3 regions of the Arthrobacter rhamnosi genome follow, and region 3 is predicted to be linked to each of the others. Evidence: predicted binding sites of a transcription regulator. Region 3 holds the regulator's gene; each other region holds the start of a gene.
The links. The regulator HrcA, encoded in region 3, represses chaperone genes, less so after heat shock. The targets are predictions, from matches to a motif close to TTNGCACTCGNNNNNNNCGAGTGCNAA.
Positions count from the first base shown of each region.

Region 1: the regulator HrcA is predicted to act here: its motif matches at 3,075-3,101, upstream of groES (co-chaperone GroES).
Region 2: the regulator HrcA is predicted to act here: its motif matches at 1,831-1,857, upstream of groL (chaperonin GroEL).

Region 1 is NZ_JBTNDT010000001.1:730,092-741,304, forward strand. Features, by position in the region: gene ACX80I_RS03425 (ribonuclease J) at 1-782, shown strand, start outside; gene groL (chaperonin GroEL) at 951-2,564, opposite strand; gene groES (co-chaperone GroES) at 2,638-2,934, opposite strand; gene ACX80I_RS03440 (siderophore ABC transporter substrate-binding protein) at 3,260-4,204, shown strand; gene ACX80I_RS03445 (ABC transporter permease) at 4,237-5,247, shown strand; gene ACX80I_RS03450 (iron chelate uptake ABC transporter family permease subunit) at 5,237-6,250, shown strand; gene ACX80I_RS03455 (iron ABC transporter ATP-binding protein) at 6,247-7,005, shown strand; gene ACX80I_RS03460 (THUMP-like domain-containing protein) at 7,015-8,229, shown strand; gene ACX80I_RS03465 (HAD family hydrolase) at 8,345-9,046, shown strand; gene ACX80I_RS03470 (DUF503 domain-containing protein) at 9,092-9,385, opposite strand; gene ACX80I_RS03475 (hypothetical protein) at 9,840-10,205, shown strand; gene ybaK (Cys-tRNA(Pro) deacylase) at 10,223-10,717, shown strand; gene ACX80I_RS03485 (PhzF family protein) at 10,740-11,213, opposite strand, start outside.
Region 2 is NZ_JBTNDT010000004.1:24,436-35,648, reverse strand. Features, by position in the region: gene groL (chaperonin GroEL) at 39-1,673, opposite strand; gene ACX80I_RS09045 (LytR C-terminal domain-containing protein) at 1,977-2,576, opposite strand; gene ACX80I_RS09040 (DUF3263 domain-containing protein) at 2,618-2,923, opposite strand; gene ACX80I_RS09035 (uracil-DNA glycosylase) at 3,034-3,858, shown strand; gene ACX80I_RS09030 (threonine/serine exporter family protein) at 3,889-5,268, opposite strand; gene ACX80I_RS09025 (lipid II:glycine glycyltransferase FemX) at 5,627-6,700, opposite strand; gene ACX80I_RS09020 (aldo/keto reductase family protein) at 6,847-7,851, shown strand; gene ACX80I_RS09015 (NAD-dependent epimerase/dehydratase family protein) at 7,851-8,714, shown strand; gene ACX80I_RS09010 (hypothetical protein) at 8,821-9,288, shown strand; gene ACX80I_RS09005 (MFS transporter) at 9,338-10,834, opposite strand; gene ACX80I_RS09000 (alkene reductase) at 11,015-11,213, shown strand, end outside.
Region 3 is NZ_JBTNDT010000001.1:58,323-67,875, forward strand. Features, by position in the region: gene ACX80I_RS00320 (PhoH family protein) at 1-213, opposite strand, end outside; gene ACX80I_RS00325 (GerMN domain-containing protein) at 687-1,682, shown strand; gene ACX80I_RS00330 (16S rRNA (uracil(1498)-N(3))-methyltransferase) at 1,721-2,488, opposite strand; gene dnaJ (molecular chaperone DnaJ) at 2,491-3,621, opposite strand; gene hrcA (heat-inducible transcriptional repressor HrcA) at 3,731-4,744, opposite strand; gene ACX80I_RS00345 (DUF3097 domain-containing protein) at 4,909-5,760, shown strand; gene ACX80I_RS00350 (DUF4870 domain-containing protein) at 5,839-6,255, shown strand; gene hemW (radical SAM family heme chaperone HemW) at 6,280-7,509, opposite strand; gene lepA (translation elongation factor 4) at 7,540-9,393, opposite strand.

The DNA of each region.
Region 1 (11,213 bases), 670 kb from region 3:
TGGTCCTGATCTGCACCGGCTCGCAGGGTGAGCCCATGGCCGCCCTGTCGCGCATGGCCAACAACGACCACGCCATCCGCATCAGCGAGGGTGACACCGTGCTGCTGGCCAGCTCGCTCATCCCGGGCAACGAGAACGCCATCTACAGCATCATCAACGCCCTGACGGAGATCGGCGCCAACGTGGTCCACAAGGGCAACGCCAAGGTGCACGTCTCCGGCCACGCCAGCGCCGGTGAGCTCGCGTACTGCTACAACATCGTCAAGCCGCGCAACGTCATGCCGGTGCACGGCGAGTGGCGCCACCTGCGGGCCAACTCTGCGATCGCGGTAGCGACCGGTGTCGATCCCCGCAATGTCGTCATCGCGCAGGACGGCGTGACCGTCGACCTCGTGCGTGGCCGTGCCACGATCTCGGGCAAGGTGGAGGCCGGGCTCGTGTTCGTGGACGGCGACAGCGTCGGCGGCATCACCGAGGAGGACCTCGTGGAGCGCCGCCGCCTGGCGGAGGAGGGCGTCGTCACCGTCCTCGCGATCATCGACCCGGACAACGGTGACATGGTCGAGGCCCCCGAGTTCTTCACCAAGGGCTTCTCCTGCTCCGACGGGGACCTCGACAAGGCCGGCGCGGCCGTGGAGAAGGCACTCCGCGATTCCGCGTCCAACCGTCAGGGCGGGCGCCGCCAGGATCCGGAGGACATCATCGAGCGGGCAACGGCCAACTGGATGCGCCGGTACTACAACCGCCAGCCGGTCGTCACGGCGATCGTCGTCGACGCCTGACCGAGCACCGACCCGACGCCCCGGCACTCGCGAGAGTGCCGGGGCGTCGTCGTCTCCCGGGCCGTCGTATCAGGGCCGTTGCGTCCAGGGCCCGGATACACAGCAGCACCCCGGCTCGGAGGAACCGGGGTGCTGCTGGGTGACAGGTCGGGCCGGGGCCCGGGCGTCCTAGTGCGAGTGGCCGTGGCCCTCGTCGTCGGACTCCTCGGGCTTCTCGACCACGAGGGTTTCCGTGGTGAGCACCAGCGCCGCGATGGAGGCAGCGTTGCGCAGGGCCGAGCGCGTCACCTTCACGGGGTCGATGATGCCGGCATCCACGAGGTTCTCGTACTCGCCGGACGCAGCGTTGAAGCCGTAGCCGTCCTCGAGGTCGGAGACCTTCGCGACGACGACGTAGCCTTCGTGGCCGGCGTTCTCGGCGATCCAGCGCAGCGGCTGGGCCAGCGCGCGGCGCACGAGGCCCACGGCGGTGGCCGCATCCCCCTCGAGTGCCAGGACGTCGGCATCGGCGTCCAGCGCCTTGCCGGCGTGGACCAGGGCCGAACCGCCACCGGCAACGATGCCCTCTTCGAGGGCTGCGCGCGTCGACGACACGGCGTCCTCGATGCGGTGCTTCTTCTCCTTGAGCTCGACCTCGGTGGCCGCGCCGACCTTGATGACGCCGATGCCGCCCGCGAGCTTCGCGAGGCGCTCCTGGAGCTTCTCACGGTCCCAGTCGGAATCGGTGCGCTCCACCTCGGCGCGGATCTGCGACACGCGGTCGGCGACGTCGGACTCGCTGCCGGCGCCGTCGACGATCGTGGTGGCGTCCTTGGTGACCGTGATCCGGCGAGCGGAACCGAGCACCTCGAGGCCTACCTGGTCCAGCTTCAGGCCGAGGTCGGGCGAGACGACCTGCGCACCGGTGAGGGTGGCGATGTCCTGCATCATGGCCTTGCGGCGGTCGCCGAAGCCCGGAGCCTTGACGGCGACGACGTTGAGGGTGCCGCGGATCTTGTTGACCACGAGCGTGGAGAGCGCTTCGCCCTCGATGTCCTCGGCGATGATGAACAGCGGCTTGCCGGCCTGCAGGGCCTTCTCGAGCAGCGGCAGGAATTCCTGCAGCGAGGAGATCTTGCCGGAGTTGATCAGGATGAGCGCGTCCTCGAGGACGGCTTCCTGGCGCTCCGCGTCGGTGACGAAGTACGGCGAGAGGTAGCCCTTGTCGAACTGCATGCCCTCCGTGAGGACCAGCTCGGTCTGCGTGGAGGAGGACTCCTCGATGGTGATCACACCATCCTTGCCGACCTTCTCGAAGGCCTCCGCGAGGAGGTCACCGACCTCGGTGCTCTGGGCGGAGATGGAGGCGACGTTCGCGGTCTGCTGACCGACGACCTCGCGGGCGTTCTCGAGCAGGCGCTTGGCGACGGCCTCGACCGCCACCTCGATGCCGTGCTTGAGCGCACCCGGTGCGGCGCCGGCGGCCACGTTGCGGAGGCCTTCCTTGACCAGGGCCTGCGCCAGGACGGTCGCGGTGGTGGTTCCGTCACCGGCGACGTCGTTGGTCTTGGTGGCGACCTCCTTGGCCAGCTGCGCGCCGAGGTTCTCGTAGGGGTCGTCGAGCTCGATCTCGCGGGCGATCGTCACGCCGTCGTTGGTAATGGTGGGGGCGCCCCACTTCTTGTCGAGCACGACGTTGCGTCCGCGGGGGCCCAGCGTCACCTTGACGGTGTTCGCGAGCTTGTCCACGCCGGCCTCGAGGGCACGGCGGGCGGCGTCGTTGAATTCCAACTGCTTTGCCATTGTTGGTTCCTTTCAGGCTTGTGCAGCGAGAAAAACCCCGGCCACTGCGGGCCGGGGCTTTTCCAATCGGGTACTACTTGACGACGACTGCGAGGACGTCGCGGGCGGAGAGCACCAGGTACTCCTGGCCACCGTGCTTGACTTCGGTTCCGCCGTACTTCGAGTAGATGACGATGTCGCCCTCGGCGACGTCGACGGGGACGCGGTTGCCGTTGTCGTCGACGCGACCCGGTCCGACGGCTACGACTTCACCCTCCTGGGGCTTCTCCTTGGCCGTGTCCGGGATGACGAGGCCGGAAGCAGTGGTCTGCTCGGCTTCGAGGGGGCGGACAACAATGCGATCCTCAAGGGGCTTAATAGAGACCGACACTCGGGCTCTCCTTTGCGTTCGTTACCAATGGAATGAAGGCCCTCGGGCTGGGCGTGAACCGTCGTCGCGGTGCCGGCGAACGCTTCCCTCGGGATTAGCACCCACATGGAGTGAGTGCCAACTCCGACTGTATGCAACGGCTAGCACTCGGTCAAGGCGAGTGCCAGCTGCCGCGCTTCCCGCCCCGCCCTGTGACCGACGCCACAGCCAATAGGTGATGCTTCGTTTGCGTAATTCCCGAGCCACGCTCTAGATTCGAGAAGGTAAGGCATTCCTTACTTCCGATCCCCGGCCTGCCGGCCCTTCCCTTCCCGGAGTTCACCCCATGGCACACCTGCGCTTCGCCGTCCTTTCCGCAGCCGCTGCGGCCACCCTGGCCCTGACCGCCTGCGGTGGTTCCTCCGAAGCAGCGGATGCGCCCGCGACGACGTCGACCGTCGCGATCGACCACGCGCAGGGCACCACGGAGGTGCCGGCGAACCCCGAGACCGTCTTCACCTTCGACCTCGGCGCACTCGACACCCTGGACGCCCTGGGCGTCGACGTCGACGGCGTCCCGCAGGGAACCCTGCCCGCCCAGCTGTCGGCCTACGAGGGCGGCGACATCACCAACATCGGGGCCATGAAGGAACCCGACTTCGAAGCGATCGCGGCGGCCGACCCGGACCTGATCATCATCTCGAGCCGCGTCGCCGATTCCTACGACGAACTCTCGGAGATCGCGCCGACCATCGACCTGACCGTCGATGCCGCCGAGCCGATCGCGAGCTTCACCGCGCACACCGAGTCCCTCGGCCGGATCTTCGGCGCCGAGGACGAGGTGGCGGAGCGCCTGGCGGCCCTCGATACCCGGATCAGCGAGACGAAGGAGGCCGCGGCGTCCGCCGGGAACGGCCTGATCCTCATGACCAGCGCAGGCGAGGTCACGGCGTACGGCGCCGGGTCCCGCTTCGGCCTCATCCACGATGTCCTCGGCGTCGAACCTGCCGCCGAGGTGAAGACCGAGGGCACGCACGGCGAGGCCGTCTCCTTCGAGTACATCGCCGAGATCAACCCCGCCCACCTCTTCGTCATCGACCGTGACGCCGCCGTCGGCGAGGCCGGAGCCGCCGCCTCCGCCGTCCTGGACAACGAACTCGTCAACGGGACGGACGCCGCGAAGAACGACGCCGTCACCTACCTCGACTCCGCCAGCTGGTACCTCATCGGCTACGGCCTGAACAACCTCGACGCCATGGTGTCGGCCGTCAACGAGGCCGTCGCGGCCTGATCCGCTGCGCCGCACCTGCGGCGGGCGCCCCCATGGCAGCACTCTCCCTCCGGCCCCAGCGGCCGGCACAGCAGCGCGGTTCCCGATCGCCGGCCCTCTGGCCGGCCGGTGGAGCCGTGCTGCTGCTTGCCCTCATCAGCCTCTTCACCGGAGTCTCCGACGTCTCCCCCGCCGACCTGCTCGCGGGCGACACCGGTGTCTGGCAGACCTTCCTCGTGAGCCGGGTCCCCCGCACCCTCGCCGTCGTGCTCGCGGGCGTCGCGCTCAGCATCGCGGGCTTCATCCTGCAGCTCATGGCCCGCAACCGGTTCGTCGAGCCCTCGACCGTCGGAACCGTGGAGGCCGCGACCGCCGGGATCCTCGTGGCGACACTGCTCCTGCCCGGCGCCCCGATCGTGGCCAAGATGGGCATCGCCGCGGTCTTCGCGCTGGCCGGGACCGCGCTGTTCCTGTCCGTGCTGCGGCGGATACCCCTGCGGAACACCCTGATCGTGCCCCTCGTCGGCATCATGCTCGGCGGCGTCATCTCGGCGGTGACCACGTTCTTCGCCTACCGCTTCGACCTGCTGCAGACGCTCAACACGTGGATGATCGGGGACTTCTCCGGACTCATCCGCGGCCGCTACGAGCTCCTGTGGATCGTCGCCGCCCTCGCCGTCGTGGGCTACGTGTGCGCCGACCGCTTCACCGTGGCGGGCATGGGCGAGGAGTTCACCACCAACCTGGGACTGGACTACCGGCGCACCATGAACCTCGGCCTGGTGCTGGTCAGCCTCATCAGCGCCGTCGTCGTCGTGGTGGTCGGCTCCATCCCGTTCCTCGGGCTGATCGTCCCCAATCTCGTCTCCCTGCTGATCGGCGACAACGTGCGCCGGGCGGTCCCCTGGATCGCCGTGTTCGGCGCGGGCTTCGTCCTGACCTGCGACATCCTCGGCCGCGTGATCCGCTTTCCCTACGAGGTGCCGGTGGGCGTGATCGTCTCGGTGGTCGGCAGTGCGCTGTTCATCGCCCTGCTCGTTCGGAGGAACGCCGGTGCGCGCTAGGACGAACGCCCTTCCCAGCGCCGTCGTGCAATCCGGCCGGACACCGATCCGGTCGCTCCCGCCCGCCTTCTGGCTTGGGGTGCTCGGGGCCACGGCGGTCGCGCTCATCGCGGCGTTCCTGCTCGTCGGACTCGAGGGCGACATCGCGTACGTGCTTCCGCGCCGGCTCAACCGCGTCGGGGCGATGGTGCTCGTCGCCGTCGCGGTCGGGGTCTCCACCGTCCTGTTCCAGACCGTGACCGGCAACCGGATCCTGACGCCGTCCATCATGGGCCTGGACGCGCTCTACATCCTCATCCAGACCGCGCTGGCCTTCGCCCTCGGCGCCTCGGCGCTCCTGACGCTCGGCGCACCGATCCGCTTCGCCGTCGAGGTCACGCTGATGGTCGCGTTCTCCTGGCTGCTCTACCGGTGGCTGTTCACGGGCGGCGGGCGCAGCCTGCACCTCCTGCTGCTCGTCGGCATCGTCTTCGGCGTCTTCTTCCGGGGCGCCTCGACACTGCTCCAGCGCCTGATGGACCCGAGCGAGTACATCATCCTGCAGGACCTGTTCTTCGCCAGCTTCAACCGCGTCGACCCGACCCTGCTGCTCCTCTCCGCGATCGCCGTCGGAGGGCTGTGCATTCCGGCGTGGCGCCTTCGGCACCGCCTCGATGTCCTCGCGCTCGGCCGGGACACTGCCGTCGGCCTCGGCGTCGACCACCGGCGCACCGTGACGGTGGTCCTCGTCATCTGCTCGGTGCTCGTCGCCGTCTCCACCGCCCTGGTGGGTCCGGCCACCTTCTTCGGCCTGCTGGTCTCGGCGCTCGCCTACCAGCTGTGCAGCTCCTTCCGGCACGCCGTCGTACTCCCCCTCGCCGTCCTGCTCGGCGTGATCGCCCTCGTCGGCGGCCAGCTCGTCCTCGAGCAGGTCTTCGAGTTCGACACGGCGCTCAGCATCGTCATCGAGTTCACGGGCGGCCTCGTCTTCCTCGCCCTCCTCCTGAAAGGTCGCATCCGGTGATCACCCTGACCTCCGCCACCAAGCGCTACGGCACCGCGACGGTGGTCGACGACGTCAGCTGCACCCTCCCCCGCGGCGGCGTCACCTCGATCATCGGACCCAACGGAGCCGGGAAGTCCACCCTGCTGTCCCTGATGAGCCGGCTGCTCCCGCTGGACGCCGGGACCGTGGAGGTGGACGGGCTGGACGTCAGCACGACGCCGGGACCCGCGCTCGCGAGGACGCTGTCCATCCTGCGCCAGGAGAACCAGCTCACGGTCCGCCTCTCGGTGCGGGACCTCGTGGGGTTCGGCCGGTTCCCGCACAACAACGGCCGGCCCACCGTGGTGGACCGGGAACACATCGAGCGGGCCCTCGACTATCTCGACCTCGCCGACCTCGCGGACCGCTTCGTCGACGAGCTCTCGGGCGGGCAGCGCCAGCGGGCGTTCATCGCCATGGTGCTCGCACAGGACACGGACTACATCCTGCTCGACGAGCCGCTGAACAACCTGGACATGAAGCACTCCGTGGACATGATGCGCCTGCTCCGCCGGCTCGTGGACGACCTCGGCAAGACCGTGGTGCTCGTCATCCACGACATCAACTTCGCGTCCTGCTACTCCGACACGATCGTCGCGATGCGCGACGGCGCGATCATCCACCAGGGGACGCCCGAGGAGATCATGACGCCGCAGGTGCTGCACGACGTGTACGACGTGGACATCCAGGTGGAACACATCCGGGGCAACAGGATCGGCGTCTACTTCGCCTAGGCTGGCTGCATGGCTTCGGACAACATCGCGGACATCCTGACCCCCGAAGGCTGGGAGCTGGTGAACTCCCTCGGCCCCTACTCCGAAGCCGACACCCTGCGGCTGACCGAACGGCTGCGGAAGGCGGGCCACTCCCCCGACGCCGTCGCCGCCGCCCTCACCCAGTCGCGCCTGCGGGCGAAGGCGGCCGCCAAGTTCGGGCCCTTCGCCGAGCACATGGTCTTCACGTCGGCAGGACTCGAGCAGGCCACGCGCCTGTCCGTCGCCGCCCGCCACGCGCAGCGCTTCGTCGACGCCGGGCTGGTCACGGTGGCCGACCTCGGGTGCGGCCTCGGCGCCGACAGCATGGCCCTGGCCACCCTCGACCGCCAGGTCACCGCCGTCGAACTCGACGAGACGACCGCCGCCGCCGCGACCATGAACCTGCTGCCCTTCCCCAACGCCCGCGTGGTCAACGCCGACGCCTCGGCCGTGGACACTGCCGAGTACGACGGCGTCTGGCTCGACCCGGCGCGCAGGACGACGACGTCGTCGGGCACCTCCCGCCTCTTCGACCCCGAGGCGTTCTCGCCCCCGCTGTCCTTCGTCCAGGAACTCGCCGACAGCGGGAAGCCGGTGGGCGTGAAGATGGGCCCGGGCATGCCGCACGAGTCCATCCCGTCGGGCTGCGAGGCACAGTGGGTCTCCGTGGACGGCGACGTCACCGAGGTGGCGCTGTGGTTCAATGCGCTCCGCCGCGAGGGCGTCCGCCGCGCCGCCCTCGTCCTCGGCCCGAGGGGGGCCGCGGAGATGGTGTCGGACGCGGAGTTCGGCAGCGGCCCGACCGCTCCCGTCGGCGAGCCGGGCGGCTACCTGTACGAGCCGGACGGCGCCGTCATCCGCGCCGAACTCGTCGCGGACCTCGCCGCGGACCTGGGCGGGCACCTGCTGGACCCGATGATCGCCTACATCAGCGCGCCGACGTTCACGGACACCCCCTTCGCCCGGGCGTACCGGGTGCTCGCGGTACGGCCCTACAACGTCAAGGCACTCAGGACCTGGGTCCGCTCCGAGGGCATCGGCGTCCTCGACATCAAGAAGCGCGGCATCTCGGCCACCCCGGAGGACGTGCGCAAGCAGTTGCTGACCGGCTCCGGCAAGGGACGGAACAAGGCGACCCTGGTGCTGACGCGCATCGGGGACGAGCGCGTGGCTCTCGTCGTCGAGCCCGTTCCAGCCCCCTAGCGGCACCGGGCCACACATTCCGCGCGGCCGCAACCGGATCGTCTCGGCTGCCACCCGCAGGCCTGGCTTCCTAGACTCGGGAGGACGGGAATCCGGGACGAGCGGGAGGCAGCGCATGGCGAACGGTACAGCGGGATCAGCGGAAGCACGGCACGGTGTGCTGTTCGACGTGGATGGCACCCTCGTGGACTCCAACTACCAGCACACCATCGCCTGGTGGCAGGCATTCCGCCGCTTCGGGCACGACGTCCCGCTGGCGGAGATCCACCGGGCCATCGGGATGGGCGGCGACAAGCTGGTGGCGCACCTCCTCGGCGACGACCGGGACACCGGGCAGGACGAGAAGCTCGACTCCACGCACGGCGCCGTCTTCTCCACCTACTGGCCGGCCCTGCGAGCCTTCGAGGGAGCAGGGGAACTGGTGCGCCGATGCGCGGACAGCGGCCTCACGGTGGTCCTCGCGTCCTCCGCCTCGCAGCAGGAACTGGGCGTGCTCCGCGGAATCATCGACGCGGACGAGGCGATCAGCGCGGCGACGAGCTCCTCGGATGCGGAGAACAGCAAGCCCTCCCCGGACATCCTGGCGGCGGCGCTGGAGGCCGGCGGACTCGAGGCAGCGAACGCCGTATTCGTCGGCGACTCCGTGTGGGACGTCCTCGCGGCGTCGGAACTGAAGATCCCCACGATCGGCTTGGCCTCGGGCGGCACGAGCGAGGCGGAACTGCGCGAGGCAGGAGCCGTGGAGGTCTACAAGGACATCCGGGCGCTGCTCGACGCGTTCGACGACGGGGCGCTGCACCACCTGGCGACGTCCTGAGGAGCCTGAGCCGGGCCACCGCCCCCTGCTGCGCATCCTCGCTTGCTAGTCCTCGCTGCTGAGGAGGCGTCGTCGGGCGGTCAGAAGCTCGACCTCGGGCCTCGCTGCGACGTATCGCTCCACCCGGTCCAGCACGTCCACCACATGCTGCCGGTCGCCTCCGACCATCCCCGCCCCCACGACGGCCCGGCGGTGCAGGTCCTGGTGCCCGACCTCTGCGACGGACAGCTCGAACTTCCGGCGGAGGTCCGACACGAGCGGGCGCACCACCGACCGCTTTCCCTTCAGCGAGTGCACGTCACCGAGCAGGACATCGAACTCGATGAATCCGATCCACATGGTGGTCCTCCTTGTCGTCGAGCACCCCGAGCCGACTCTTGTGTGTGTACTGTAGCGGAGCCTCTCCACGCCATCCGGAGGAAAGAAGCGTAGGGTGGGGGGAGTTGTCTAGAAGAAGGCGGCTGATTTCGGTTCTTCTCTTCGTTGCCCTGGTGATCGCACCGGGTACCCAATAGCAGAGCACCATCCCCGATAGGGGCGTGCAGCATGAACGACCAGGAAGCCCTTCTTCCACAGCCATCCGCAGGCGGTTCCCCGCGCCGTGCGGCCTCCAGTTCCAGCGCCGGCCCCGGCCGTGCCCTGACGACTTCACTTCTCCCTGCCGGTACCTCCGCGCCCTGATCCGCTGCGCGCCGGCAATCCGCTGTCGGCGCTTCCTCCCCGGCACATCTCCGGACCCAGCTTCGCTTTCAGCACTTCTTTTCTCCACTGCTCGACACTGCAAAGGACCACCATGACGCAGCACATCGACGATTTCCTGCACGACTGCATCACCGTCACCGCCGACGGCTCGCTCGTATCCATCGACGAGGTCGAGGGACTCTACCTGTACTGGAGTTCCCTCCGCGCCGCGGACTCCACGGAGGGTTCCTCGGGCGTATCCACGGACGACTCCCCGGACACCGCCGCTGTCCTCGAGGCCCTGTATGCCCGGGGGGTGGAGCCGATCCAGCGGGACGGCGTAGATTACGTCGAGGGGCTCATCCTGACGGGGCCGGTCATGGCCGACTTCATCGTGGCCTGCGACTTCTCCGGGGTCTGGGGTCAGCCCGAGCTCTGGGACCTGGCCGCGGTGCGGGAAGTCGTCACAGCGTCGTAGAACCAAAAGGAGGTGCCGTGGGCAGGAAGCCGACCGGTTCCCGCAGCACCCCTGCCCTGGCCGTCCTCTCGGCGGCCGGCATCGCCTTCAGCGCCCGCCCCTACCAGCACGACGACGGCGCATCCTCCTACGGGCTGGAAGCCGCCGCTGCGCTGGGCGTCGACCCGGATCGGGTCTTCAAGACGCTGATGACGAGCGTCGACGGCTTCCTCGTGGCCGCCGTCGTCCCGGTCAGCGGCTCGCTCGATCTCAAGGCGCTCGCCTCCGCGCTCGGCAGGCGGAAGGCGGCGATGGCCGACCCGGCTCTCGCCCAGCGCCGGACCGGCTACGTCCTGGGCGGGATCTCCCCTCTCGGACAGCGGCATCCGTCCCCCGTGGTGATCGACGCGTCCGTCCTCGACCATCCCACGGTCTTCGTGTCCGGAGGCCAGCGGGGGCTGGACATCGAACTGTCACCTGCAGATCTCATCGTCGCCGCGCAGGCGCTCACAGCCCCCATCGCCGGGCCCTGACCGACCGGCCGGACCAAGCCCGCTACGCGCCGATCGGGACGGCCCCGCCCGACACCGTCAGGCCGCCGGTCGGCGGTATGTCGACCGTGATGACGGACGGGCGCCCGACGTCGGAGCCCTGGTGCACGGTGAGCGTGGAAGGGGGCGTGAGATCCCCCCGCGCGCGGAGGTAGGCGCCGAGTGAGGCGGCGGCTGAACCCGTCGCAGGATCCTCCCGGACGCCCCCGGGCGGGAACGGGTTCCGGGCCTCGAAGACGTCCGGGCCGAGCCGGTGAACGACGGCGACCGTCGCACCCCAGCCCTGCGCCATCATGAGCGCTTTGAGGCTGTCGTAGTCGTAGTCGAGGCGTCGCAGGACGGCTGCGTCGCGGACCGGAACGATCGGGTGGGTGTTGCCGGCGAAGGACAGCTGAACGGGCAGGTCGGCCGACAGTTCCTCCACGGTGAGGCGGAGGTGCTGCAGGAGCTCGTCCAGGATGTCGGCGTCGATCCCCTC
Region 2 (11,213 bases), on a different contig from region 3:
CTCGTACTGTGCGCGGGTGGCGCGACCAGCAGGGGGGACTAGAAGCCGCCCATGCCGCCCATGCCGCCCATGTCGTCGCCGCCGCCGGCAGGAGCTGCCTTCTCCGGCTTGTCGGCCACGACGGCCTCAGTGGTGAGGAACAGGCCCGCGATGGACGCCGCGTTCTGCAGCGCCGAACGGGTGACCTTCACGGGGTCGTTGACGCCGGCAGCCAGCAGGTCCTCGTAGACACCGGTAGCGGCGTTCAGGCCGTGACCGGCGGGGAGACCGCGGACCTTGTCGACGACGACGCCCGGCTCGAGGCCGGCGTTGAAGGCGATCTGCTTGAGCGGCGCGTCGATGGCGACGCGGACGATGTTCGCGCCCGTTGCCTCGTCACCCTCGAGCTGCAGGTTGGCGAAGGCCTTGGCGCCGGCCTGGATGAGGGCGACACCGCCACCGGCGACGATGCCCTCTTCGACGGCAGCCTTGGCGTTGCGCACTGCGTCCTCGATGCGGTGCTTGCGCTCCTTGAGTTCGACCTCGGTAGCGGCACCGGCCTTGATGACTGCAACGCCGCCGGCCAGCTTGGCCAGGCGTTCCTGCAGCTTCTCGCGGTCGTAGTCGGAGTCGGAGTTCTCGATCTCGGCGCGGATCTGGGCCACGCGACCGGCGATGGCGTCGGCGTCGCCGGCTCCCTCGACGATGGTGGTCTCGTCCTTGGTCACGACGACCTTGCGGGCGGTGCCGAGCAGGTCGAGGGTGGCGGTCTCGAGCTTGAGGCCGACTTCCTCGGCGATGACCTGGCCGCCGGTGAGGATCGCGATGTCGGCGAGCTGCGCCTTGCGGCGGTCACCGAAGCCCGGGGCCTTGACGGCGACGGACTTGAAGGTGCCGCGGATCTTGTTGACCACGAGGGTTGCGAGGGCTTCGCCTTCGATGTCCTCCGCGATGATCAGCAGCGGCTTGCCGGACTGCATGACCTTCTCGAGGACGGCGACGAGGTCCTTCACGTTGCTGATCTTCGAGTTGACGATCAGGATGTAGGGATCCTCGAGGACCGTCTCCTGGCGCTCGGCGTCGGTGACGAAGTAGCCCGAGATGTAGCCCTTGTCGAAGCGCATGCCCTCGGTGAGTTCGAGCTCGAGGCCGAAGGTGTTCGACTCCTCGACGGTGATGACGCCTTCCTTGCCCACCTTGTCGAGGGCTTCGGCGATCAGGTCACCGATCTGCGTGTCACCCGCGGAGATGGAGGCCGTGGCCGCGATCTCCTCCTTGGTCTCGATTTCCTTCGCGGAGGCGAGCAGCTCGTCGGTGACGGCCTTGACGGCCTTCTCGATGCCGCGCTTCAGGCTCAGGGGGTCCGCTCCGGCCGCGACGTTGCGCAGGCCTTCCTTGACGAGGGCCTGGGCGAGCACGGTGGCGGTGGTGGTTCCGTCGCCGGCGACGTCGTCCGTCTTCTTGGCAACTTCCTTGACGAGTTCTGCGCCGATCTTCTCGAACGGGTCGTCGAGCTCGATCTCCTTGGCGATGGACACGCCGTCGTTCGTGATGGTGGGGGCGCCCCACTTCTTCTCGAGTACGACGTTGCGGCCACGGGGGCCGAGCGTTACCTTGACGGCGTCAGCGAGGATGTTCAGGCCTCGCTCGAGGCCGCGTCGGGCCTCTTCATCAAAAGAAATGATCTTGGCCATAACGGCTTAGGTCCTTTCGGGACGGTTGCATTTCAGCACATCAATGCTTGCCTGCGTGTGGTGCCCGCGACGGCCGGGCGACGCCGGAACGATCTCTTTCACGTTCCTGCTCCACCCTCACCACAGAGGTTTGCCTGCTTCACCCGTCACGCGCTTCTTAGCAGTCTGCGCGCGCGAGTGCTAACTCAATAATTAGCACTCCCACCCCGTGAGTGCAAGCCGATCGGGCGCGTCGGAGTACCCTTGCCGTGCTGTCACACGGTGACTCCGGGACGCCGTTCCGGCTCCCCCTCGACCTGCGGATCACTGGAACTCGGGTCCGAGCACGACCGAGATAGCCGGCGAGACATCCGCGCTGTCGACCAGGTTCGTGATGCCCAGATCTTCAGCCACCGCCTCGGCCCCGGCCCGCTGCGCCTCGCCGTTGTAGAAGACCACCGAGGCGTCCACGGGAGCGCCGGCCCAGTTCCCGGGAAGCGCCGAGGTCCAGCCGGCGGATGCCAGCCGGCCGGCTGCCACGGAGGCCAGACCGGGGGCACCCGTGCCGTTGAGGACGTTCACAGTCTGCGCGCGGTCGGCATCGTCCACCTCGTCCTGGGCCGTGCCGTCCGGGGACGGTTCCCCCGTCGCATCCGTGCCCGCGTCGTCGTTCGCCGTCGGGTCCGAGGCCGGGCCGGAGGCCGTGGACGATCCGGTTGCCGACGCCGCGGCGCCGCCTCCCGCGAGGCCCAGCCGGGGAAGGATGAAGTAGGAGCCCAGGCCGATCAGGAGCGCGAGGACCCCCACGGTGATCTTCAGGGCGAGGCCGCTCGATCCGGCCGGGATGAGCCGCTCCCGGTGGACGCCCTGACGCACGGGAGCCTCCGGGACCCTGTCGAACTCGTCCCGCGGGTGCTCGGTCATGGGTGAGGATGGTCCTTCGCTCGTCGGGCTGGCGGGCAGTTCTAGATGTCCGCGCCGAGACGGCGTGCCGAGCGTGCCTTCTGGCGGGTGGACCTCAACCGCCTCAGCCGCTTCACGAGCATGGGATCGTGCGCGAGCGCCGCCTCGGTGTCGATCAGCGCGTTGAGCACCTGGTAGTAGTGCGTGGCGGACATGTTGAACAGGTCCCGGATGGCCTGCTCCTTCGCACCGGAGTACTTCCACCACTCGCGTTCGAGGGCGAGCATGCGCTGCTCGCGGTCACCCAGGGCCGCCTTCTTGTCCTGTCCGGAGGGCGCATCGGCAGGCTGCCGCATCGGCTCAGCCATCTCCATTACCGCCTTCCTTCAATGGGCACAACTACTACTCAATGGTAGTGGGGAATTACAGGCATGTCATTCGAGCGGACGGCGCCCCGGCGCCGCGGAAGAATAGTGCCATGACCGACGACGGCGCCCTCTTCGACCTCCCTCCCTCCTCGACGACGGGCACGGCACGAAAGACCGGTGGCGGGAGGCCGCCGACCTCCGCCCCGCCCTCGCCCAACGAGTCGGTCTTCCCGTTCGCTGCTCCCGCGGGCATCGAGGAGCTGGTCTCCCAGGACTGGGCGGCCGCGCTCAAGCCCGTCGAACCGGTACTGCACCAGCTCGCAGCATCGCTCGCGGCGGATCTGGACAAGGGGCTGCGGATCCTTCCGGACGCGCCGCACATCCTGCGGGCGTTCACCACCCCGCTGGACAGGGTGCGCGTGGTCATCGTGGGGCAGGACCCGTACCCGACCGTGGGGCACGCCGTCGGGCTCAGCTTCGCCGTCGATCCCGCCACCCGGCCCCTTCCCCGCAGCCTCGCGAACATCTACCGGGAGCTGGCCGCAGACACGGGGGCGGCCCCGCCTGCCACGGGTGACCTGTCCGGCTGGACGGAGCAGGGGGTCCTGCTGCTCAACCGGGTGCTGACGGTCCGCGCCGGCGATCCGGCCTCGCACCGCGGGCTGGGCTGGGAGCTGGTGACCGACGCCGCCATCCGCGCGCTCGTGGCCCGGGGCGGTCCGCTCGTCGCCATCCTCTGGGGCAAGGACGCACTCCGCCTCAAACCCCTGCTCGGCGCGACGCCGACCGTGGAGTCCGCGCACCCCAGTCCCCTGTCGGCCTCCCGCGGATTCTTCGGCTCCCGGCCCTTCAGCCGCGTCAACGACCTGCTGGCACAGCAGGGCGCGGAGCCCATCGACTGGTCGCGGACCACCGCCGGCGGCAGGGAAGGCTAGTCAGGGCGGGCAGCACCGGCCGCGCCCCGGCTATCGCCGCCGGTTGCGCTGCCGCTCGTTCGAGCTGAGTTTGCGCGTGAACGGTCGTGCCAGGTTGTCGCCGAGAACGACTCCGGCGGCGATGGCCAGCACCACGGTCAGGGCGTTGAAGAGGCCGAGGGCGCCGTCGGACACCAATGCCGAGTCGAGGGTGAGCATGTACATCGAACGAAAGATGGTCAGCCCGGGATAGAGGAAGAGGACCGCGGGAACAGCGACGACGAGCTGGGGCGCACCGAGCCGGAGGGCGACGACGCGAGACAGCGCTCCGATCAGGATCGCGGCCAGCGCCGGCGCGAGGCGGTAGCCGACGCCTGCGGTCATCACGGTGATCAGGAAGAGGTACCCGGCCACCGCGACGAGCGACGTGGGGATCACCAGCTTCACGTCGGTCTGCTCGGCGATGCAGATCATCGCGACGGAGATGAAGACCAGCACCGCCACCACGGGCCACGGGTACTGGCTGCCTGAGGAGTCGAGGACCTCGAGTTCGGGTATGCCGAGCGCCGTTCCTGCGACGAGCGCGACGGCGATACCGGCGACCAGCGCCGCGAAGATGAGGATCGCCGAGAGGAACCGCCCCGCGGCCGTGACCGGGAAGCCGTTGATGGCGTCCTGCGTCGCGGAGACCAGCCTGCCGGTCGGCAGGAGCAGGAGGATGCCGCCCACCACGACGAGGGCCGGGGCGATCGGCACCTGCAGCCACCAGAACAGCATGGCGATCAAGGTGACGAGCGCCGACGAGGTCGCGACCGAGAAGAACTCGGGTACGCGCCACTCTCCGAGCTTCCGGCTCACCAGATCCACGAGGATGCAGCTGACGAAGCCGATGAGGGACGCCAGCACCGTGCCGCCGGTGAAGGCGACGATGGCCGCCGCGAAGATGCCGAACGCGGCCGTGACCATCCAGCGTGGGAAGGGCTTGGGCCGGTGGGTGATCTCGTCGAGCCGCTGGACCGCTTCGGTACGCGAGACGCCGCCGTCCGCGATATCGGAGACGAGGCGGTGGATGGCCGTGAGGCCCGCGTAGTTGTTCGTCCACGACCGGACCACCCGCAGCACCGTCGTCGGCGTCTGGTCCTTGGCCGAGTAGTTGAGCACCACCGACTGGTTGGTGATGTCCACCTCGATGTTGTCCAGGCCGAACGCCGCGGTCACGGCGATGATGCTCGTCTCGACCTCGAGCGCTCCCGCGCCGTACCGGAACATGGTCTCGGCGAGGCTGAGGGCGAAGTCCAGGGCCTTGCGGGCGCTGGCGTCGGGCCCGGCGACCTGGACCATCGGATTCGCGTAGGGACTGCCCGCCAGCCGCTCGACGATGCTCATGGCCTGGGTGGGGGGAGACTCCCCCTGCACCAGGCGGCGGAGCATGCTGCGGGCCGCGGCGTTGGGACGGCTCGACGACGGTACGCGCTCCGGTGTGGTGGGCAGGGCGTCCGCGGGCCGCGGAGCCGACTGGCGCTGGCGGCCCTGCCGAGGGGTCCTCGGCTCCGCTGCCGGGCGCTTCTTCGGTGGAACGGCAGCTCCCCGCGCCTTCCGCCCGCTCCCCCTGCCGGCGGCGAGCTTCTTCTTCTCGTCCTCACTCGGATCGAAGGGCCGCTGGATGACGGGGAGTGCCTCCGCCACCGGCGAAGGGTTGGTGGAAGGCGATCGACCGTCCTCCGGGGTGGAACCGTCTGTCACAGCGGCCTTTCATGCGTCACGCGCCGCGGCGTCCGCGGGCTCTTCCTCAGTAGAACGGCTGGTGCGTGCGTCGCCAGTACACCTGGCGCGCCACACGCTCCGCAATCGTGTTCCACACACGATACTTCCAGCCGCTGACCACGAAGTCGTAGCAGCCGACGAAGTCCGTGACGGTCTTGGTGAAGCTCGTCTTGAAGAGCCCCAGGCCGTGGTGCGGGTGGGCAGTGTCCTTGAGCCGATCACTCGGCGGAGTTCCACAGAAGTCGTACTCGACGATCCCGAACTCGTCCTTGAGGTCGTTGATGGCCCTCCACTGCACGAGGTGCGAATCCCCGTACTGTGAGCGCCCGGGCCGGGAACCGCCGTCCTTGTAGGTCCCCTTCGACCCGTAGTTGATGACGAACGCCCCCACCGACGGTTCGCCGTCCTCGTACACGAAGTAGAAACGTCCCTGTCCGGCGTCCACGAAGTTCTGCCAGAAACGGCTGTAGTACTCGAAGGAGCGCATGCGGGCCGCGGAACGGTCCTCGATGTGCGACATCAGGGAGTACATCGCCCGGAAGGTCTCCTGCGTCGGCTCCATGCGCCGGACCTCGACGCCCTCACGCATGGCCCGGCGAACGGCGTTGCGGCCCCGCGAGTGCAGGTTCCGCAGCAACTGGTTGGAGTCCGGTGTGGTGTCCAGGATGGCCGTGCTGTCGTTCGGCTGCAGATTGAACGTCTTGACGAGGCCCGCGGCACGGAATACCTCGCGCACCTCGGGACCGTCCACGAGGTCGGGCTCCACCTTGATGGCGAAGACGCGGTGCCCCTCGCGCCGGGCGAGGTCGGCCACGGCCCGCACGGCCGCCGGGACGTCACCCGCCTCGGTGACCGCCGGTCCCTTGATGAGGTACCAGAGGGCCCCGAGCAGGGGCACCCTCTTCTCGAGGATGAGGTTGTGGCTCGTCGAGTCCGGGCCCTCGAGGACCAGGAACCGGGGCCGCCACCCGTGGTGCGACTTGACCTCCGCGAACGCCGCGGACTGGAGCACGTTGCCGCCGCCCGGATTGGACGTCACCAGCGCATCCCAGTTCTGCTGCTCCGTCGTGGTGGCGAAACGGGCGCTGAAGTCGGCCAAGATTCCTCATTTACTGTGGGCGGCGAGCGAAGGACGCCCTCAAGTCTAGCGGCTGTGTACCTGCCTCCCGTGGATCCGGCACCGATGTTGCCTGGGGGAACTGTCTGTCCTGTACTCGCTTCCTAAGGGTGGTTAGCATCAGGAGCATGGACTTCAGATACCTCGGCAACAGCGGCTTCAAGATCTCGGAAATCACCTACGGCAACTGGCTCACCCACGGCTCGCAGATCGAGAACGACGTCGCGACGCAGTGCGTGCGTGCTGCGCTCGACGTGGGCATCACCACGTTCGACACCGCGGACGTCTACGCGAACACGGCAGCGGAGACCGTGCTCGGCGAAGCACTGAAGGGCGAGCGCCGCCAGTCGCTCGAGATCTTCACGAAGGTCTGGGGACCCACGGGCCCCAAAGGACACAACGACGTGGGGCTCTCCCGCAAGCACATTCTGGAGTCGATCGACGGCTCGCTGCAGCGCCTCCAGACCGACTACGTGGACCTCTACCAGGCGCACCGGTACGACCACGAGACGCCGCTCGAGGAGACGATGCAGGCCTTCGCCGACATCGTGCGCCAGGGCAAGGCCCTCTACATCGGCGTCAGCGAGTGGACGGCCCAGCAGATCCGCGACGGCGCCGCCCTTGCGAAGGACCTCGGTTTCCAGCTCATCTCCAACCAGCCCCAGTACTCGATGCTGTGGCGCGTCATCGAGGGAGAGGTCATCCCCACCTCCGAGGAACTCGGACTGTCCCAGATCGTTTGGTCCCCAGTGGCACAGGGCGTCCTGACCGGCAAGTACACGCCGGGCCGGCAGCCGGAGCAGGGAACCCGCGCCTCGGACGACAAGGGCGGCGCCGACATGATCAAGCGCTGGATGGACGACGACGTCCTTGCGGGCGTCCAGAAGCTCGCGCCCATCGCCGACGGCGTGGGGCTGACGATGGCGCAGCTGGCCATCGCGTGGGTCCTGCAGAACAGCAACGTGGCCTCGGCGATCATCGGGGCCTCACGCCCCGAGCAGGTGGAGTCGAATGCCGCCGCTGCCGGCGTGAAGCTGGAGGACGATGTCCTGAAGGCGATCGACGACGCGATCGGCGGCCTCGCCGAGACGGACGTCGCGAAGACGGTGTCCCCCGAGACGCGGCCGGTCTGATGGCGGGCCCTGCGACGCTCAACGTCGCGGTCACCGGTTCCAACGGCAAGCTCGGGCGGAGCGTCGTCCGCGGCCTGCGCGAGGCCGGTCACACCGTCCTGGAGCTCGATCAGCACGGCGAGCGCGGCCCCGGGTTCCTGCGGATCGACCTGCGCGACTACGGCCAGGTCCTCGACGCCCTCCTCGGCGTGGACGACCGGCACAGCGGGTTGGACGCCGTCGTGCACCTCGGGGCGATTCCGGCTCCGGGACTGCAGGCCGACGCAGCGATCTTCCACAACAACATGACGGCCACGTACAACGTCTTCCAGGCATGCCGGCGGGCCGGGATCAAGCGGATCGTCTACGCGTCGAGCGAGACCGTGCTCGGGCTCCCCTTCGAGACCCCTCCCCCGTACCTCCCTGTGGACGAGGAGTACCCTGCACGGCCCGAGAGCACCTATTCGCTGGTCAAGCACCTCGAGGAACAGCTGGCCATCGAGCTGGCACGGTGGGATCCGGACCTGAGCATCAGTGCCCTGCGGTTCTCGAACGTCATGGACCCCGAGGACTACGCCGAGTTCCCCTCCTTCGACGCCGACGCGACTGCACGCAAGTGGAACCTGTGGGGCTACATCGACGGCCGCGACGGCGCCCAGGCGGTGGAGAAGGCCCTGCAGAATGCGGCGCCCGGCTTCGACCGCTTCATCATCGCTGCCGCTGACACCGTGATGAGCCGCGCGAGCGCGGACCTCGCCGCGGAGGTGTACCCCGGCGTGCAGGTGGTCCGGGACGTGGGTGGGCACGAAACGCTCCTCTCCATCGACAAGGCGCGGCGCGTCCTCGGGTACGAACCCCGGCACAGCTGGCGCGACCGCGACTAGCAGGACCTGCGCCCGATCGGGGCGGCGGTGGGGAACTGTCGTCCGGGCCGATTCATCAGTAGGCTGATGATCGAAGGATGCACAGCACCGACGAAAGGCAGAGATGATGACCGAGAACCTTCCCGATGAGGAACTGACCATCGTGGGCGAAGAGCCCGACGTGCCGAACGACTCGCTTGCTCCCGAGGCCTTCGATCCGGTCCTCGAGGGCCGGCCCGACGACTACCCCGACGCCGCGGAGAACAATCCGGACCGGTGGCAGGATGACCCCCTCCTGCAGGACGAGCCCAGCGCGGCCGTGACCGGCGACGACGAGAACGACTTCGACGAGAACGGCGTCAGCGCGATCGGCGAGGAAGGGTACCTGAGCGACCAGACCCTCCGCGAGGAGACGGCCGAGGCCCGTTACCGGCACGGGGACGAGCAGTATCCGCCGGAGGAGCCGATGCTCGGTGAAGCCTCCGCGGACGTCGACTTCGGCATGATGGAGGACGACGAGGTCGACGCGAGCGACGACCCCGCGAACCGTGGCGGGTCGCCGCTGAGCGCGATGGACGAGCAGGACATCAAGTAACGCCCTCGAACGGAACGCTGCGAAGCCCCGGGAACTCCCCGGGGCTTCGTCATGTCCGGGGCTGCCCGCCGAAGTCCCCGCCGCGCGCCTCGCGCAGGGCGCCGGGAGCCGCCGGGGTACCGCCGACGGCGCAGTGCCTCGGGTGGTCGGCCTCCGGCACCCCGGGGTTCCGGATGCTGACGGCGGCCAGGAGTCCGCCCGCGATCAGTACTCCGGCACCGAGAAGGCACGCGGTACCGAATCCGGCTTCGAAGGTCCTCGGGTCGTCGTAGGCGTCTCCTGTCAGACCTGCGGCGGCCGGCAGGACGGCGATCGCGATGAGGCCCGCCGCCCGCGCGACGGCGTTGTTGACACCGGAGGCGAGCCCCGCCTGACGTTCCGGCACCGAGGACAGCGCCGTCGACGTCAGGGGCGCGACGAGCAGCGACAGCCCGAGGCCGAGCACGATCACCGGCGGGAGCACGTCCCGCAGATAGGACGCCTCCTCGCCGATCCGCAGCATGAGGACCAGTGACACGGCGCAGATGAGCGGACCGACCGCCATCGGGATGCGAGGGCCGATCCGGGAGCTGAGCGCGCCTGCCCGGGGTGACAGGACGAGCATCAGCGCCGTGATCGGCAGCATCGCAGTGCCGGACGCCACCGGGCTGAAGCCCGCCACGACCTGCAGATGGACGACGAGCAGGAAGAAGATGCCACCGAACACCGCGTAGATGAGGAACGTGACGGCGTTCGCCGCACGGAACTGCCGATTGCCGAAGATGCGCAGGGGCAGCATCGGATTCGCGGTGCGCCGCTCCACCGCGAGGAAGGCTACGGCCGCAGCGAGTCCCAGGACCCCGGACGCGAGGACTCCGGCGGACAACACGCCGTGGTCGGGCGCTTCGATCAGCGCGTAGGTCGTGCCGGCGAGCGCGAGCGCCCCGAGGGCTGCCCCGGCGATGTCGAGCCTGCCCGTCGCGCCGGAGTCACGGGTCTCCGGGACATGCCGCACGGCGATCCAGACGACGGCGGCCGCGACGGGGACATTGATGAGGAAGACCCAGCGCCAGGAGACGCTTTCGACGAGCCAGCCGCCGAGGAAGGGCCCGATGGCGGTGGCCACGCCCCCCAGTCCGGACCACGCTCCGATGGCCCGTGCACGATCCTCGCCCGAGAAGGCGGCCTGGAGGATCGCGAGGCTGCCCGGCGTGAGCAGGGCCCCTCCGACGCCCTGGAGGGCACGCGCCGCGATGAGCAGGCCGGCATCCGGAGCCAGCCCGCACAGCAGGGAGGCGACGGCGAACCAGATGACGCCGACCACGAAGACGCGCCGCCGCCCGAACCGGTCCCCCAGCGCCCCGCCGAGCAGGATGAAGGAGGCGAGCGTCAGGGTGTAGCCGGTGACCATCCACTGCAGGGCCGAGAAACCCGTGCCCAGGTCCCGCCCGATCGTCGGCAGGGCCACGTTGACGACGGTGGCATCGATACCGGCGATACCCGAACCCAGGACCGTCGCGACCAGGATCCATCGCCCGGAGGCCGTTCCCATCCGGATTCCACTCATGGCCCACCATCCGTCCACGCCCCGCGGTGCCGCGGGCGCACGCACAGTGTCGCACCGCCGTCGCCCATCCTCCAGTCCGCACGCCTCCGCGCCGGGCCGGTGACACGGGACACATCCGGAATAGCCCCCGGCCGGCGCCGGTTACCGACCAGTAGGAAACGACCCGGAAAGTAGGAACGCATGAAGCTGTTCTCCCCCCTGACCCTCGGCACGCTCGAACTCCCCAACCGCGTGGTGATGGCGCCGCTCACGCGCGTCCGCTCGGGCGAGGCCGGCATCCCCGGGGACATCGTCGTCGAGCACTACCGCCAGCGCGCCTCCCTCGGTCTCATCGTCAGCGAGGGAACCTACCCCAGCCATGCCGGGCAGGGCTTCCCCG
Region 3 (9,553 bases):
GAGCCGCTCGGTGCGCAGCACGTCCGCCGAGGGACCGGTGATCGTCAGTTCATTGCCCCGGGCCTGCAGGCCGATGCCGGGGAAGGAGTCTTCGATCAGGCGCAGGGCCTCGTCGTTCGAACCAAGCGCCTGAACCATCTGCTCCGTCGAGTCGAAGACGAACGTCCGTGTGTCGAGTCCTGCCACGTTGATGCCTGTTGAAGATTCGCTCATAGCTCGGCCGTCCGGCCTTCGATCGCCCCTCGTCTGAGTAGTCGTGCTGTGCTGTCATTCATGCTGTGGTTCATGCTGCCGTTCGTGCTGTCGTCTGCCGCCGATCCCGCCCTCGGGACGGAGCACACCAGCACCGGCGGAGATGCCAATGTTACGGCATCCCCTATTTGTCAACAGGCGCGGGAGGGCCTTGATTCCCGCGCCGCCGGGAGCTCCCTTCTTACCGAGCGGCGCTCGACTTTCGTCGCGAATCGGCAACGGGTTCGTATCGATCAGGTTTCAGTCCCGTCGACCGCCTGTATTCACACTGGTGTGCTCCGCGCGCTGTGCCAAGCTGAAACAGGTCCGGCAGGTCCGCGCCCACGAGCGGTCGCTGATCCTCCGGCGCACACGCCGCGGGTCGGGCCGTCCGGGACGATTCCACGTTACAGATTCCACCCGCGCACCAGCGCGCCTGACGGAAGGGGGCCGGCATGCACGAGCAGGACCCCCTGAAGAAGAACCGGCTCGGGCTCCGCGGGATGCTCCTGGTATCGGGCGCCGTGCTCGCGGCGAGCAGTGTGTTCTTCCTTCCCGAGGTGGGGCTGCTGCAGGGCAGCGCACCGACGACGACCCTTCCCGTCACGCTTCCGACGGCGGTCCCCGATGGGGAGTCTGGGGAGCCCGAGACGCCCGTCCGGAGCCAGGGCGCGGCAGCGGGGCCCGCTGACGCCGTCCAGCCGCTCCTGCCGGTCTACTGGCTCGGGGAGGTCGAAGGGACCGACCGGCTGTTCCGTGAATTCCTCGTGGCTCCGGAATCCACCGGCGACCCGATCTCCGACGCGGTGCGGCTCATGACCTCGGGAAAGCCTCTCGACTCCGACTATCACTCGCCGTGGCATGCCGCATCGAGCGTGAGCTCGTCGATCTCCACGAAGAACGTCATCACCCTCGACATCTCCTCGGACGCCTTCTCCGAGAGCCTCGGAGAAGGCGACGCACGCCTGGCCCTGCAGCAGCTCGTCTACACTGCCACGGCGGCCGCCTCGAACGCCGGCCTCATTCCCGGCGGCGAGTCCAGTTCCGTCGTCGTGCTCGTCGACGGAGCGGCGGGCTACCGCGCCTTCGGCTCCGTGGACGTCGGCGGGGAATGGACCCGGGATACGTCCACACTCGCTCCCGTATGGATCATCGACCCGCAGGAGGGCGTCGAAGCCGACCGCTCCGGCCTGACCATCCACGGGGTGGGGCCGGCATCGGAGCAGACGCTCGCCTGGCGGATAGACCGGAGCGAGGGTGGGTCGGCGGACGGCGGAACAGGAGATACCTCGCTCTTCCGTGACGGCTCGGTCCGGATCTCGCCCGAGGACGGCGCTCCGGGCGCCTATTCCTTCTCCGTGACGCTCCCGCCCGGCTCCTACGAGATCACGGTGGCCGTGCCCTCCGGGGACGGCCGGGCACAGGACTCGAAGTCCGTCGTCGTCAGGTAACCCCCTAGCCTCGTGCCGGCGGCCATCGGCGCCGTCGGCTACCAGCGCCCCAACAGGTGGTTCAGCAGCACGAGGGCGGCCGGGCCAGCGGAGGACGACCGCAGGACGTGCGGTCCCAGGCGGGCCGCACCAGCACCGACAGCGCGCAGCTTCGCCAGCTCGGCCGCACTGATGCCACCCTCCGGACCCACGACGACCGCGGTCGACGACGGTGTGTCCAGGGCACCCGCTGCGTGGAGCTCCGAGACCTGCTCGGCGAGGGAGGACTCGGCGTCCTCGTGCAGGACGACCATCCGGTCCACCGTCGACGCCCAGGCGGCCAGGCCCGAGGTGTCCAGGACGGCGTGGACCTCGGGCACGAACGATCGGCGCGACTGCTTCGACGCCGCGCCCACGAGGGACACCCACTTCTGCCGGCCCTTCTCGGCCTTGTCGCCGCGCCAGCGGACGATGCTGCGCTCGGCATGCCACGGCACCACGGCATCGACGCCGAGCTCGGTGGCCGACTCGACCGCCTGCTCGTCGCGACCACCCTTCGCCAGGGCCTGGACGAGCACCAGACGGTGCTTTGGCGCGGGATCCTGGCCGGCGGTCTCCACCTCGACCTCGACGGTTCCCGACCCGACGGCCGAGATCACTCCGCCGATCCGGTAGCCGGAGCCGTCGGACACGTCGATGCGCTCCCCCGTCCCGAGCCGCCGAACGGTGGCGGCGTGCCGGCCCTCGTCACCGCCGAGGACGAACAGGGCGCCGGGTGCGGCCGCGCGAACGGCCTCGCTCGACCCGAAGAACAGGGGACGCGTCATGGTCAGCGGTTCCCGAGGCGCTCCCGCAGGCGTGCGAACACGCCGGAACCGCTGCTGGCGAGCTGGCCGTCCGTGTACTCCTCGTTCCGCAGTTCGGCGAGCTTGCGCAGGAGCTCTTCCTGCTGGTGGTCCAGATTGCGCGGCGTCTCGACATTCAGGTGGACGCGGAGGTCTCCCCTGCCCTGGTTCCTGAGGTGCGTGACGCCGAGCCCGCGCAGGGTCACGATCTCGCCGGACTGCGTCCCGGGCTTGATGACCAGTTCCTGGTCGCCGTCGAACGTGTCCAGCTGCACCGTGGTGCCCAGCGCGGCCGCCGTCATGGGCACGCTCAACGTGACATGGAGGTCGTCGCCGTCGCGGAGGAACGTCGAGTCGGTGTTGACGCGGATCTCGACGTAGAGGTCGCCCTGGGGACCGCCGGCGATGCCGGCCTCGCCCTGGCCGGCGAGCTGGATGCGGGTGCCCGTGCTGACGCCGGCGGGGACCTTGATGGTCAGGGTGCGGCGTGCGCGGACGCGTCCCTCACCGCTGCATTCATGGCAGGGGTTGGGGATCACGGTGCCGTAGCCCTGGCACGTCCCGCAGGGCGCGCTCGTCATGACCTGGCCGAGGATCGAGCGGACCGCCCGCTGGACCTGCCCGGAGCCGCCGCAGATGTCGCAGGTGCGGGGCGACGTGCCCGGCTGGCAGCAGGTCCCGTCGCACGTGGGGCAGACCTCCGCGGTGTCCACCTCGATCTTCTTGTTGGTGCCGAAGACGGCGTCCTTGAGGTCGATGCGCACGTTGATGAGCGCGTCCTGGCCCCGTCGGGTCCGGGAGGGTGCTCCTGCCTGCTGGCCGCCGCCGCCGAAGAAGGTCTCGAAGATGTCCTGGAACGCGAACCCGGAGCCCGAGTAGCCGGCACCGTAGCCGTTGTCCGTGCCGTTCTCGTTGCCGGTCGTGTCGTAGATCCGCCGCTTCTGCGGGTCGGACAGCACCTCGTAGGCGTGCGTGATGCGCTTGAACTCCTCCGCGGCGTCTCCACCCGGGTTCACGTCGGGGTGGAGCTTCCGGGCGAGCTTGCGGTACGCCTTCTTGATTTCCTCCCCGGTCGCGCCCTGCGCCACACCGAGGACCTCATAGTGATTACTCACTCGTGCACATCTCTTCCTGTTGGAGATTTCTGTCTACTGCTCTGCTCGCCGGTCGTGCCGGCGGAATACCGTTGTGCCGGCGGAACACCGGGGACGGCCACGGGGCCGGCTACTCCTCGAGGATCCTCGAGAGGTAACGGGCGACGGCGCGCACCGCGGCCATCGTCGTCGGATAGTCCATGCGGGTGGGCCCGAGGATCCCGAGCTTCGCCCCGGCGTCCGGACCGTAGCCCGTCGCGACCACGGAGGCCTCCGACAGGCCACCATAGGGGTTCTCGCTGCCGATCCTCACCGAGATGCCGCGGGCGTCGTACTCCATCTCCGACAGGAGCCTCAGCATGACGACCTGCTCCTCGAGGGCCTCGAGGACAGGACCGATGCTGAGCGGGAAGTCACCCGTGGATCTGGCGAGGTTCGCCGTTCCTGCCAGCAGGATCCGGTCGTCGCGGCCGAGGCCGGCGAGCTGCTCCAGCGCTTTGATGATCGTACCCCCGTGCGCCCGCAGCGCGGGAGGCAACTGCGACGCTGCGACGCCCAGCTCACCGGCCAGCGCCGAGAGTCTCACCCCGGACACCGCGGACAGGATGCGCTGCTTCAGGTCCGCGAGCTCGGCTTCCTGGATGTCCGCGTGCGTCCGGACGATGCGCTGCTGGACGGTGCCGTTGGTCGCGATCAGGACCACGAGGATCTGCTGGGGAGCCAGCAGGACGAATTCGATGTGGCGGACGGACGCCCCGCCCACACGTGGGAACTGGACGACGGCGACCTGGTTCGTGAGCTGGGCGAGCAGCCGGACGGTCCGGTCCATGACGTCGTCGAGGTCCTCCGCGCCCTCCAGCAGGGTCTGGATCGCCTTCTTCTCCGGCGCGGACAACGGCTTGACCTCGGAGATACGGTCCACGAACAGCCGGTATCCCTTGTCCGTGGGGATGCGGCCCGAACTCGTGTGGGGTGCCGCGATGAGGCCTTCCTCCTCGAGGACCGCCATGTCGTTGCGGATGGTGGCGGAGGAGACGCCGAGCTTGTGCCGGTCGACCAGTGCCTTGGAGCCGACGGGCTCCCGCGAATGGACGTAGTCCTCGACGATGGCCCGGAGCACCTCCAGGCGTCGCGGTTCACTCATTCGATGTCACCTCCGGGTCTGCAGGAACAGGCGTGGGGGCGGCTCCGAGCGATTAGCACTCGACACACCCAAGTGCCAAGTCTAGTACGTCCGGGCTGATTGTTAGCATTGGGAACCCGGGCCGCGGCAGACCGCCGAAGCCCTCGGCGGAAGGACAGCTCGGGATGGACTACGGCTGGGGAGCACAGGATATTACGGCTCCGAAGCGGGTCAGCCTGCCCGATGTCCCGGTGGAGAAGGACACGGTCCTCGAGGACGTGCAGAGCGGATTCGTCGGCGCAGTGGTCCGGGTCGAGAAGTCCGGCGGCCTGCATGTGATGGTGCTCGAGGACCGGCGTGGCAAACGCCGGACGTTCCGGCTCGGCCACGGGTTCCTCCTCGACGGACAGCCCGTCCACGTCGTCGCACCCGTGCAGCGCGCAGCGCCGGCGTCCACCCGGACCGCGTCCGGATCGGTGCGGGTCGAGGGCGCGCGGGCGAGGACTGCGCGGGCCAGCAGGATCTGGGTGGAGGGACAGCACGACGCCGAGCTGGTCGAGAAGGTCTGGGGGGACGATCTCCGGCTCGAGGGAATCGTCGTCGAGCCGCTGCACGGCGTCGACGATCTCGCCGGCGCGGTCCGCGCGTTCGGCCCCGGTCCCCAGCGGCGGCTGGGCATCCTCGTCGACCACCTGCTGCCCGGGACCAAGGAGTCCCGGATCGCACAGCAGGCGATGACCGTGCCGGGGGCACGCCACCACGTCCTGATCGTCGGCCATCCCTACGTGGACGTCTGGCAGGCGGTGAAGCCGGCCGCGCTGGGACTCGACGCCTGGCCCGTGGTGCCGCGGAACCAGGACTGGAAGACCGGGATTCTCGCCGGGCTCGGCTGGCCCCACTCCGACCAGGCGGCCGTGGCCCATGGCTGGAAGCGGATCCTCGCCGGCGTCAGCACCTACGCCGATCTCGAGCCCTCGCTGCTGGGCCGGGTGGAGGAGGTCATCGACTTCCTGACCGCGCCCCCGGGCACTGCCTGAGCAGTCCGGGCGCCGCCACCACGTATCCTTGGATCGAGTCCGGGGGAACAGTCCCGCCAGCCAGCAAAGGAATTGACGTTGTCCAACACCGCCGACCAGCAGCACCACGGGCGGGGCGAGTCCCGGCCCGCGTTCGAAGGGACGCCGGCGAATGCCCTTCCCCTGACTGCGTCCGAGGACCGCCAGTTCGCGACGCTTGCGCACTTCGGCGGCATCCTGGGCTTCATCCCCTCGCTGCTGATCTACCTCATCTTCAAGGACCGGGGCCCGTTCACGGCGCAGGAGTCGAAGGAGGCGCTGAACTTCACGCTTCCGCCGACCCTCCTGGCGCTGGCGGCATGGCTCCTGTCGCTCGTGCCGGTGATCGGAGGGGTGTTCGCCGTCGTGAACGCCCTCATCTGGGTCACGATCACGATCTTCTCGGTGAATGCGGGCATCCAGGTCAACCGTGGCCGGCCCTACCGGTACAGCCTGAACCTGCGCCTGATCCCCTAGGCCCGTCCGCGCTCGGTCCGGCACTCAGTCCGGCAACAGCCTCCGCACGACGGCGTCCGCGAGCAGCCTGCCCTGGAAGGTCAGGACCACGCGGCCCGCGAAGGCCGCGGCGGGCTCGACGAGCCCGTCGGCGATCAGTCCGGCGACCGCCGTGCGGCTCGTTGCCCTGAGGGATTCGGTCGGAAGCCCCTCACGCAGCCGCACGCGCAGCATGACGTCCTCGACGTAGCGGTCCTCCGCCGACAGGATCTCGCGCCCCGCGGCGGGTGACCGCCCGGCATCCAGCGCCTCGGCGTACGGGCGCGGATGCTTGACGTTCCACCAGCGCGTGCCGCCGACATGCGAGTGCGCACCCGGACCTGCACCCCACCAGTCGCTGCCACGCCAGTAGGCGAGGTTGTGTCGGCATTCATCGGCGGGCGTCCGCGCCCAGTTGCTCACCTCGTACCAGTGCAGGCCGCCGGCCGTCAGCATCTCCTCCGCGAGGGCGTACTTGTCGGCGTGGTCGTCGTCGTCGATGGGCGGCACCTGGCCGCGGCGGATGCGCGTCGCGAGCCGTGTCCCGTCCTCGATGATGAGGGCGTACGCCGAGATGTGGTCGGGGCCGTAGGACAGCGCCGTGGACAGCGACGTCCGCCAGTCCTCCAGCGACTCCCCCGGCGTGCCGTAGATCAGGTCCAGGCTCACCTTCAGGCCGGCCTCACGCGCCCACTGCACGGCCTGCGGCACGCGTTCGGGCGAGTGGGTGCGGTCGAGCACGGCGAGCACGTGGGGCACCGCGGACTGCATGCCGAACGAGACGCGGGTGAAGCCGGCATCCTTCAGGACACGCAGCGATTCCGGCGTCACCGAATCGGGATTGGCCTCGGTGGTCACCTCCGCGTCCGGGGCCAGGCCCCACTGCGCCGTCGCCGCCCGAAGGATCGACGCGAGGTCCCCGGCGGGCAGCAGCGTCGGAGTACCTCCGCCGAAGAAGACCGTGGACAGCGGCCGTGCCGGCATCCCCGAGGACCGGAGCACCTGCGCACCGAGGGCGAGCTCGGCGAGCACGGATCCGGCGTACGCGTCCTGCGACGCTCCTCCGCCGAGCTCCGTGGCCGTGTAGGTGTTGAAGTCGCAGTAGCCGCAGCGCACCGCGCAGAACGGGATGTGCACGTAGAGGCAGAAGTCGCGGCTGCGCGCGCCCTCGGCTGCCTCAGGGGGCAGCACGCCGTCCTCCGGTGCCGGCAGGCCGAGCGGAAGGGCGCTAGGCACGCGGACCAGCCCCCTCGAAACCGTACGGGGTCACTTCTTGGCTTTGTCCTTCGACTCGTCGGAGGACAGTGCGGCGATGAAGGCCTCCTGGGGCACTTCCACGCGCCCCACCATCTTCATGCGCTTCTTGCCCTCCTTCTGCTTCTCGAGCAGCTTGCGCTTACGCGTGATGTCACCGCCGTAGCACTTGGCGAGGACGTCCTTGCGGATGGCCCGAATGCTCTCGCGCGCGATGATGCGGGCGCCGATGGCGGCCTGGATGGGCACCTCGAACTGCTGGCGCGGGATGAGCTCGCGAAGCTTGCCCGTCATCATGACACCGTAGGCGTAAGCCTTGTCACGGTGGGTGATGGCGCTGAAGGCGTCCACCTGTTCACCCTGCAGCAGGATGTCGACCTTGACGAGGTCGGACACCTGGTCGCCGTCGGCCTTCCAGTCCAGGGAGCCGTACCCGCGGGTCTTCGACTTCAGCAGGTCGAAGAAGTCGAAGACGATCTCCGCCAGCGGCAGCCGGTACCGGATCTCCACGCGGTCCTCGGACAGGTAGTCCATGCCGCCGAGGATGCCGCGGCGCTGCTGGCACAGCTCCATGATGGCGCCGACGAACTCCGACGGCGCGAGGATGGTCGCGGACACCATGGGCTCGCGCACCTCCGCGATCTTCCCGACCGGGTACTCGCTCGGGTTGGTGACCTTCAGGACGCGCTTGTCCTCGAGGGTCACCTCGTACTCCACGTTAGGGGCGGTGGAGATCAGGTCGAGGTTGTACTCGCGCTCGAGGCGTTCCCGCGTGATCTCGAGGTGCAGCAGGCCGAGGAAGCCGACGCGGAACCCGAAGCCCAGCGCGGCCGAGGTCTCCGGCTCGTAGACGAGCGCGGCGTCGTTCAGGGTGAACTTCGCCAGGGCGTCCCGCAGGACGGGGTAGTCGGTGCCGTCGAGCGGATAGAGGCCGGAGAAGACCATCGGCTTCGGATCCTGGTAGCCGCCCAGCGACTGCGCGGCAGGCTTGGCCAGGTTGGTGACGGTATCGCCCACCTTCGACTGGCGCACGTCCTTCACACCGGTGATGAGGTAACCGACCTCGCCGACGCCGAGCCCCTTGGAGGGCTTCGGCTCGGGTGAGCTGACGCCGATCTCGAGCAGTTCGTGGCTGGCCCGCGTGGACATCATCTGGATACGCTCGCGGGGGCTGAGCTTCCCGTCGACCACCCGGACATAGGTCACCACGCCGCGGTACGTGTCGTACACCGAGTCGAAGATCATCGCGCGGGCCGGCGCGTTCGGGTCACCGGTCGGGGCCGGGAGGTCGCGCACGATCTTGTCCATGAGGGCCTCGACGCCGACGCCGGTCTTTCCGGAGACCATCAGGACATCCTCGGGTTCCCCGCCGATGAGGCTCGCCAGCTCCGCGGCGTACTTCTCCGGCTGCGCGGCCGGGAGGTCGATCTTGTTCAGGACCGGGATGATCGTGAGGTTGTTCTCCATCGCGAGGTAGAGGTTCGCGAGAGTCTGCGCCTCGATGCCCTGGGCGGCGTCGACGAGCAGGATGGCTCCTTCGCACGCCGCGAGCGAGCGTGACACCTCATAGGTGAAGTCGACGTGGCCGGGAGTGTCGATCATATTCAGGGCGTAGGCGGTGCCGTCCACCTCCCACGGCAGGCGGACTGCCTGGGACTTGATCGTGATGCCGCGCTCGCGCTCGATGTCCATCCGGTCGAGGTACTGCGCCTTCATGTCCCGCTGCTCCACGGCTCCGGTGAGCTGGAGCATGCGGTCGGCCAACGTGGACTTGCCATGATCGATGTGGGCGATGATGCAGAAATTACGAATGATCGCCGGATCGGTGGAGGCAGGCACCGGCGCGGTGCGGGCCATGGGTGACACGTAGGTTCCTCACTTTTTCGGGACAGGGTGCGGCATGCGGCTCCCAGCCGTGCCGTCATCGGCGGCGGCCGGGGCTGGTTCGCGCCGTTTCAACTCCCCTTAGTGTCCCACGTGGCCGGACGGCTCCGGGAATCGCTGCCCCGGCTGCTGGGCCGGTGGC